Regions from separate parts of the Halomonas sp. KM-1 genome, predicted to be linked through region 1. Evidence: predicted binding sites of a transcription regulator. Region 1 holds the regulator's gene; the other holds the start of a gene.

Region 1 (4,177 bases):
CGCTGCTGCTCGCGCTGCTGCAAGCCGATGTGCTGCCGCAACTCGCTCGCCGCGCCTGGCAGCGCCTCGAGCATGCTGAAGCTGGCGATCTGCGTGCCGATGTCCGCTTGCTCATGGCCAGCGGACTGGCCACGGTGGCAGCCCACCTCGACCTTGCCGAAGACGAGGCCGCCATGGATCTCAGAGCCGAGCTGTTGGGCCTCGGCGGTGGGCGTCGCCGACGCCGAGACGTGGCGCTGCTCGAGTCTCTACTACAACTTTTCCTGGTGCGCGATGCCATTCGCCACCTTGGCCTCGGTGAACGGGAGACAGGCTAGATGGGATGGGACCAGGCCGCGGGCTTGCGCCAATGGGCAAATGGAACGACGCAGGATGAGTGCCCGACACACGTGGCCGAGATGCTGGTCGAGCTGGCCACAGGAAACAAGGCGGAGAATGTCCGACCCAAGCGGTCCAGTGCTCAGCCTGCCGGCACCAAGGCGGCGGTGGAGCGACCGAGGCCGCCGCGCAGTGAGGGGGAGCGGACGCTGATGGTGCTGGGCCTGCCGGGCACTGCCGAGCGACACACTGCACGAGTCACCGAGCTGCTTGAAAGCTGGGCGCAGGAAGGGCGGCGCTGGGTAGGCGATCCCGGCAGCTGGCGTATCGTGGCGCTACCGATCTCCAGCCCGCATCTGTCGCTGCTGGCAGCGCAGCAGTCGCAGTGGGCGCTGTGGATAGACGACGATCTGGAGGCGTTCCGCCGCGGTTATCGCATGCTCAAGCAGATCGCCGAGCAGGGTGGCCCGCGTCGCTTGATTGCCGTGCACCCGTCGGGCGTGGGGCGCCAGGGCCTGTTGAGCAATCTCCAGTACGTTGCGGAAGCGTATTTCGATATCGAACTGTTGGTATTGGCGCGATGAAACCGACCAGGTTGGGGCAACTCTGTTTGCTGACCCTTGGCGGGCTGTGGGCGGGCATGGCTCAGGCGGCCGGCAGTTGGGTGGCCACGGCGCCTGCCGTGCACGTCGTCATGGCCGAGCGACCCGCCATGTCCGCTGCCTTGTTGCCGCCATCTCCCGAACTGGCACACGGGCAGGTGATGGGCCGCGTGGTCTGGCAGTTTCAGCCGCCAGCCGGCAGGGAGGTGAACGCCTGGCTCTGCCATCCGGGGGCCTGCATTCGCCTGCCCGGGCCGCGAGGGCAGACCGAGGCACTGGCCGGTGTGCCGGCGGATACGCCACTGAACTTTCAGTTTTCCCTACAGGAGCGTGGGCAGCGTGCCGCAACCCTGCAGGGGCTGCAAGTGATCGTGAATCACGACGACCTGCAGTGATTCTGACCCGTCGAGCGCCGATCGGCATCGCTCGAGGGAACCGTCAGCCGCGAGAGCAAGAGCATGTACACAGCACGAGGCAAGATCGAACAGGCAGACCTGCTGGAGGAGTACCTGCCGCTGGTGAGGCGCCAGGCGCTGTCGATGCAGGTTCGACTGCCGGCAAGTATCGAGCTCGATGATCTGATCCAGGCCGGCACCGTGGGGTTGCTCGAGGCGATGGGTCGCTTCGATGCCACTCAGGGGGCGAGTTTCGCTACCTTTGCCAGCCAGCGTATCCGTGGCGCCATGCTGGACGAGCTGCGCAGCCGCGACTGGCTGCCTCGCAGCGTGAGGCGTAATGCCCGGGCGGTCGATGAGGCCGTGCGCAGTCTGGAACAGAAGCTCGGCCGGGCGGCAGACGAGCTTGAGATAGCCGCCGAGCTCGACATGGAGCTCGAGGAGTATCGCCAGCTGCTCAGTGATACCAACAGTGGCCATCTGCTGCCCTTCGAGGTGCTCGTCTCGGAAGGCGCCGAACCCGGCATCGAGGACGCTTCGCTCGATACGCCTTATCACATGCTCATCGACGAGGAGCGGCGTCGGCAACTGGTCGATGGCATCGAGGCACTGCCCGAGCGCGAAAAGCTGCTGATGGCGCTCTATTACCAGGAAGAGCTCAACCTGAAGGAGATCGGCGCCGTGCTCGGTGTCACCGAGTCACGCGTGTGCCAACTGCATAGCCAGGCGGTAAGCCGGTTACGGGCACGCCTGGCGGACAACGACGTCTAGGTTTTCCCAAGCGTAAGGCTTTCTCCAAGCACCCGGCGCGGTTAGGCAGCTCTCGCATGCCTACAGGTTATCCATCAACGCCTTGGTGCTGGCCAGTGCGTTCATGTAGCAGCCATGCAGTCGGTCAGCGGGAACTTCATCGATAGCTTCTTCGACCTGGCGCTCGTGGTTCTCGCACAGGACGAGCACGGCACCGAGAGGTCCGCTGCGATACTTCAATGCCTTGATGATCGGTTCGCCCAAAGGCAGGTGGTCGAGCAAGGTATTGCGATCCTCTTCGAGCAGGGCATCCATCATCGAGAACAGCCCGGTGGTGAAGGCATCCTCGGGATCGAGAGTAGGGAAGGGGGCCGCCAGATGACGGCACATGAAGGCGCGGATCAGCGCCATACGCAGCACGATGCGGGATGAGGGCTGCAGACTTGCCAGGGTCAGGGTCAGGATCAGCCGACGCAGTTCTATCAACCCCAGGATCTGTACCCCACGCTGCAGATCGACCGCCTTGCCGCCAGGATTGAAATAGGTAGAGTTGGCGCGGCGCAGAATCGCCACATGCAGATGAGGCACCTGCACCACCAGCTCGTGCAGTCGGTTGAGGTCACTGCTGTCTTCCTCATAGAGGGCGCGAATCAGGCGAATCTGGGCGGCGCGGTTGCCGTGGCGTCCACGGGGCGGCGAGGAAATGAAGCTGGGGCGTGCCAGATAGTCGCCGTCATAGTAATCGCAGCCCATCATCTGGTAACGCTCCAGGGCATCGCGGCTGTCGAGATTGCCGACCAGTAGCTTGATATTGCGAGCCGGGAGCTTTTCCAGCGTCTTTTCGTCCAGTTCGTTGGGTGAGCTCAGCTGTATGATGTCACAGCGGCCAAGCAACGCCTCGGGATCCTGCTTGAACAGCCGAGAAGGCACGATGACCCGATAGCCTCGCTCACGAATGTCATCCAGGCGCCCGAGCAGCTCGCTATCCAGCGTACTGGCTTCGGCAACGCCAAGCGCTAGCCGCGGTGCCGGGGTGGGCAGCAGTTCGGGGCGATCGAGCCACTCCAGGGGCAGGTCGACGAACAGCGTCCTGTCGCCTAGCAGCCCAGCATCGCCAAGCTCGTAGACGGCGCTGGCCAGGGCCCGGGCGGTAGCGGACATGAGGTCCTCGGCCTCATCCTCGGCGTCGCTGCGCCGGGTGTAGACGAGACGATCCGCCACGTGATGGTGGCTGGCATCGTGAACCGGATGGAGAGCGATGGTGAAAGGCTCTGGACCCCTTTGGTCGGGCATGTGGCTTGGCTCCCTGCTGAGTGTTGCAACACCCAGGTATGTTCTCATGTTTCCAGATATGACGGCGGCTCCGGTGCCGCTTGTCCTGCGCTTGCAGCATCTACAATGCCTGGCGCAGCGCCGCGAGGCCCGGTTCGAGATCCGGTGCGAGGCTCTCGAGGGCGGGGCGCGCATGAAAGAAGCCCTGCTGCTTCGGAATGCCGTGACGCCCCAGCCACAGTGCCTCGTCGCGGGTCTCCACGCCCTCGGCAATCAGGTCGATACCGAGCTCCCCGGCAAGGCTGACGAGGGCTCTGAGAATCGCCTGTCGGCGAACGTCGTCATCGCAACCCATCACCAGGGCGCGGTCTATCTTGAGCCGGTCCGGGTGCAGTATCGTCAACAGATCGAGATTGGCGAAGCCGTTGCCGAAGTCATCCAGGGCAGTGGTGAATCCCATGCTGCGATAGGCTTCGATGATGTTGCGCAAGTGCTCTTGGTCCTGCACCTTTTCGCTTTCGGTAACCTCGAACACCAACCGCTCCGTCGGCCACCCAACCTTCTGGGAAATGGCCAGCGTCGCCTGAATGCACGCCTGGGGTTCGTAAACGGCATTGGGCAGAAAATTGATCGACAGGCTCTCGCGCATGCCGAGCCGGCTGGCAAGCTCGATGGCGCGGATGCGGCAGGCCTGATCGAAGCGGTAGAGCAGGCGGGGCGTCACCTTGGCCAGGATGCTGCCTGCAGATTCGCCGGCGGGCCCTCTCACCAAAGCCTCGTAGGTGATGATTCTGGCCGAGCCCAGATCGACGATCGGCTGGAAGGCCATGGTGAAGTCGA
Region 2 (4,177 bases), on a different contig from region 1:
TGCGCGTACAACGCCGCCATGTCGGCTTCGAGCCTGGCTATGACCTGCGCACGAAGCCCAGGGTGCGCGGCCGGCAGGGCCAAAGCTTCGGCATACCAGAAGTCCATCTGCGGCGTGGGTTCGGGGCCGCGTTCGATGGCAGCATGGATAAGCGCCATACGCAGGGTCTGGCAATCGGCTGGGGCTTGGGCGAACTTTTCCAGCGAGGCGTGCCAATCTTTCGCATTGCCGGGTTCGCCTACGGCACGGCTGGCTTCTACCAAGCAAGCGATCTCTTCACCAAATGCTTTACGCAGCCGCTCGGCGTCGAGCGGCATTACTTCTTCCGCCAGCAGCAGCAGGGAAACGGCGATCCGCATCGTCGCGGGATAGCCCAGGGCATGCAGGGTCGTCTGAGCGGCATTGATAAGGGCATCGTTGTCCTCGCGCCGATCTCTCGGGGTGACCAGCTCGAACATGCCAAACTGCGCTTCCCGCTCTGCCTGGGTGTATACGGCATCGTGGTAGGCTGCTAGTCGAGTATGCACACAATCAGATCTCTTCATTCTTAAAGCGCCATACCATTTCGGTAATGTCGCGCGCACGATGCCCTCGGCCACACGGCTGTGCAACAAAGCGCAGAGCGTCACAAAGGCGAACGTCATTATCTTCGTAATCGATACCGATAATGTAGTCGTCGGCAAAGAGGCGAATCGATTCGGCCAGCTCGCTCGCTATGAGTTCACGGTCATAGAAAACGCTTTCCTCAACTGCGGACATCCGAGCAATCAGTGCACAGTCGATCAGAGTCGCATCGAGCCAGTTGGCAGCCGGGGTATAGCCGGCACACCAGCGCAGCCCCGACTCTTCGAGACACACCTCCATCGCTACGGTATGCTCGCCAACGAAACACGAGCCCAAGACCACCCCTGTTATACGGTGTTTTTTTGACTTCTCACCCACCTGCACCAACAAGTCTATAAGCGGGACTCCTGCAACCTTGTTCTTGAACCCGTGCGCCGCTATATAGACCGTACGGTTTTCAAAATCGCCCTTGCACAAGCAATCCAGCGCCTTATTAAAACTCTTTTTATCATAAAAATTGGCATAGTGAACTTCCGTATCACCAGTCAGTTTCGCTACACCTTCGATAAAGGGAAGCACACTGCTGCGGTTGGCATCATCCTCATCCAGTTCCCATGGCGCTTCCAATACGAGAATGGCACGGCTGGAACGATACTTGCTCATCGACTACCCTTATCAATTAATAGTCATTTTTATTGGCGGCATTAGGAACACTGCCAAAAACCAACTTCATTCGGCATAGACATGACTAGCCGTTATCCTATCTAACGGCACTTGCCGGCAGGACTTTAGGGAGAAAGGAAAAAAATTTTCGTTTCGTGTTGACGAAGCTCGGAGCGAGGCGGCTTCAGCGCTGGCGCAGCAGCTCCAACACCAGCTCCGGCTGGCGATTGGCCTGGGCCAGGATGGCGAAGCCGGCCTGCTGCAGGATTTGCGCACGCACCAGGTTGGAGACTTCCTGGGCGTAGTCGGCATCCATGATGCGCGAGCGGGCGGCGCTGAGATTGACCACGGTGGTTTGAATGTTGTCGATCACCGCTTCGAAGCGGTTGTACAGCGCGCCGAGCTGGCTGCGCTGGCGGTCGGTGCGCTTGAGCGCTTCGTCGAGGGCATCCAGCGGTGATTCGGTGGCCGTGCCGGTGTCGTCATCCACCACGCGAAAGCCATTCAGCCCCAGCGAATGCCGGTTGATGGCCTGAAGCTCGATGGCGATGGTCTCGCCGTCGTTGGCGCCCACCTGAATGTGCACGCGGCGGTTTTCGCCCACGACGGAAACGCCGTTGAAGCCGGTTTGCAGCCCGATACGGTCTATCTCATCCAGGCGCTGGTCGATCTCTGCCTGAATCGCGGCGAGATCGGTGGGACTCAGGGTGCCGTTACCGGCCTGCACGGTCAGCTCCCGAATACGCTGCAGGTTGGTATTCACCTGCCCGAGCGCACCTTCGGCGGTTTGCACCAGCGAGATACCGTCGTTGGCATTGCGTGCGGCCTGGTTGAGCCCGCGAATCTGCGCGGTCATGCGGTTGGCAATGGCCTGCCCCGCCGGGTCGTCCTTGGCGCTGTTGATGCGCAGGCCCGACGACAGCCGCTGCATGGCTGTCTGCATGGCTTGCTGGCTGCCACGCAGATTGTTCTGCACGATCATCGACAGAATGTTGGTGTTGATCACGGCCACGCAATGTCCTCCACCGGGCACTTCCTATGCACCTTTGCGGAGTATATCGGCCGCTGGGAAGGAATCTTTAGCACGGCAGCACTATCTCGTTGGCGACAGCTCAGTCAGTGCTCATATTAAGCTGCATTTCCACCTCATCCCGGGCCTTTGCAAAGGAGCTGCGAGTCAGCTTCCGAAAAGAACTACCGCCCACTGTGGGGCGGTTGAGCGTTCGACCCGGGCTGGCAGTTACTTCCGGGCTGGCTGTCAGTTACGTCCGAGCTGAGCATTCATCATTTCGAACTGCTGGAAGAGATAGTCGCTGGTCTGGTTCATCTGGGCGATCAGGCCGTCGAGCTGACCGAACTGAGTGCGGTAGCGGGCAATAGTGGCCTCGATGCTCTGTTCCATGCTCAGGTAACGATCGTTGAGGCTCTCGATACGGCTCTCGGCTCCGCTGATGGCACCACCCAGGGCGCCATTGCTGCCAACGAGCTGGGTTACGGTCTCGCTCAGTTGGCCGGCCAGGCCGCCCGTGCTGCTGTCGCCAGCGAAGAAGGCGCTGAGGGCATCCTGGTCATTGACGATCACCTCGTCCAGGCGCTGCTCGTCGATCTCCAGCGTGCCGTCGAGCTTCAAGGTGATACCAATGTCGCTGAGCATGGAGAAGCCGCCTTCTCCTGCCTCTATTCCACCTGCCAGCACACTGCGCAGGCGACCCTCTATACTGCGCACGGCGCTGTCGCCCAGCAGGTCGCCAGCGGTTTCAGTGTCGCCAGTGAAGGCCGTGAGCTCACCAATGGTGCTCTTGAGCGCATTGTAGGCCTCGACGAAGCCGGTGACGGCCTCGCGTACCGCCCGGGTGTCCTGCTCGACCTTGAGGGTGCTGCTACCTTCTTCCGTCAAACTCAGCGTAACGCCCTGGATCGCCCCCTCCACCTGGTTGGAAGCGCTGACGATGGGAATGCCATTGACGCTGAGCATGGCATCTTGACCGACTTGGGTAATGGCACCCGCGCCCTCGGCCCCGCTGAAGCCAATGCCATCGGCGAAGAAGCCGTCACTGAAGGTCATGTCGGTAATCGAAGCCGATTCGCCGGTCTCGCTGCTCATCAGCGCCAGCCGATAGCCTTCGCCATCGTTGACGATGGAGGCAGTGACTCCGGATCCGTCATGGCCGTTGATGGCGTCGCGGATATCCTCGAGGCTGCTTCCCGCGGCGATATCGATATCGATCGACTGAGGAGACTCGCCGGTAGCGTTGCCGAAGTGCAGGGTAAGCGTCTGATCGGTGTCGGTCAGCGCCTGGTCGAGCTCCACTTCGAGCCGGCCAGAGGCCAGGCTTCCGGCAGTGGCCAGCCGTTCGACCTCAATGGCGTACTGGCCAATGGCGGCATCACGTCCTGCCGCTGCTTCCAGGGAGGTTCCCGCTACGGAGGTGGATAGACTTTGGAAGAGAGACGCGTCGTTGAGGGCGTCGGCGGCGGCCTGGAACCCGGAGAGCGCCCCCTTCAATTCGCCGTAGGCGGAGATCTTGACCTTCTGGGTCTCGATCTGGCGTTCGATGGGCTTGAGCTTGCCGCGCTCGGCTTCGTTGAGTTGGTCGAGCAGACCGTTGAGATCGAGCCCGGAACCGATACCGAGGGAAGAAATGCTGGCCATGGAAAACTGCCTTGTGTCGGTGAATTGACGTCCTGTTACTTCTACCTCGGCGGTGAGCGAAAAAACTTTAGCCTTAGGTGAAAAAAAACTCAGCGCGCGTGAATGATCACTTCCACCCGACGGTTCTGGGCACGACCTTCCACCGTCTCATTGCTGCCCAAGGGACGGGTGTCGGCCAGCCCTACCGCCCGCAGTCGCTGCGATTCGACACCGGAACGCTCAAGGGCGTGAACGATAGCGATGGCACGGGCACTGGAGAGCACCCAGTTGGAGGGAAACTCGTTGGTCTGGATTGGC

The links. The regulator FliA, encoded in region 1, starts transcription of late flagellar genes. The targets are predictions, from matches to a motif close to CTAAAGTTNNNNNNNNNNCNGCCGATA.
Region 2: the regulator FliA is predicted to act here: its motif matches at 2,284-2,310, upstream of B8115_RS16605 (flagellin).

The regions. Positions count from the first base shown of each region.
Region 1 is NZ_BAEU01000136.1:22,537-26,713, reverse strand. Features, by position in the region: gene flhF (flagellar biosynthesis protein FlhF) at 1-317, shown strand, start outside; gene B8115_RS16190 (hypothetical protein) at 399-902, shown strand; gene B8115_RS16185 (flagellar protein FlhE) at 899-1,315, shown strand; gene B8115_RS16180 (RNA polymerase sigma factor FliA) at 1,379-2,086, shown strand; gene B8115_RS16175 (EAL and HDOD domain-containing protein) at 2,147-3,358, opposite strand; gene B8115_RS16170 (EAL domain-containing protein) at 3,459-4,177, opposite strand, start outside.
Region 2 is NZ_BAEU01000138.1:47,038-51,214, forward strand. Features, by position in the region: gene B8115_RS16595 (hypothetical protein) at 1-545, opposite strand, end outside; gene B8115_RS16600 (hypothetical protein) at 532-1,227, opposite strand; gene B8115_RS16605 (flagellin) at 1,412-2,239, opposite strand; gene fliD (flagellar filament capping protein FliD) at 2,486-3,880, opposite strand; gene B8115_RS16615 (OmpA family protein) at 3,970-4,177, opposite strand, start outside.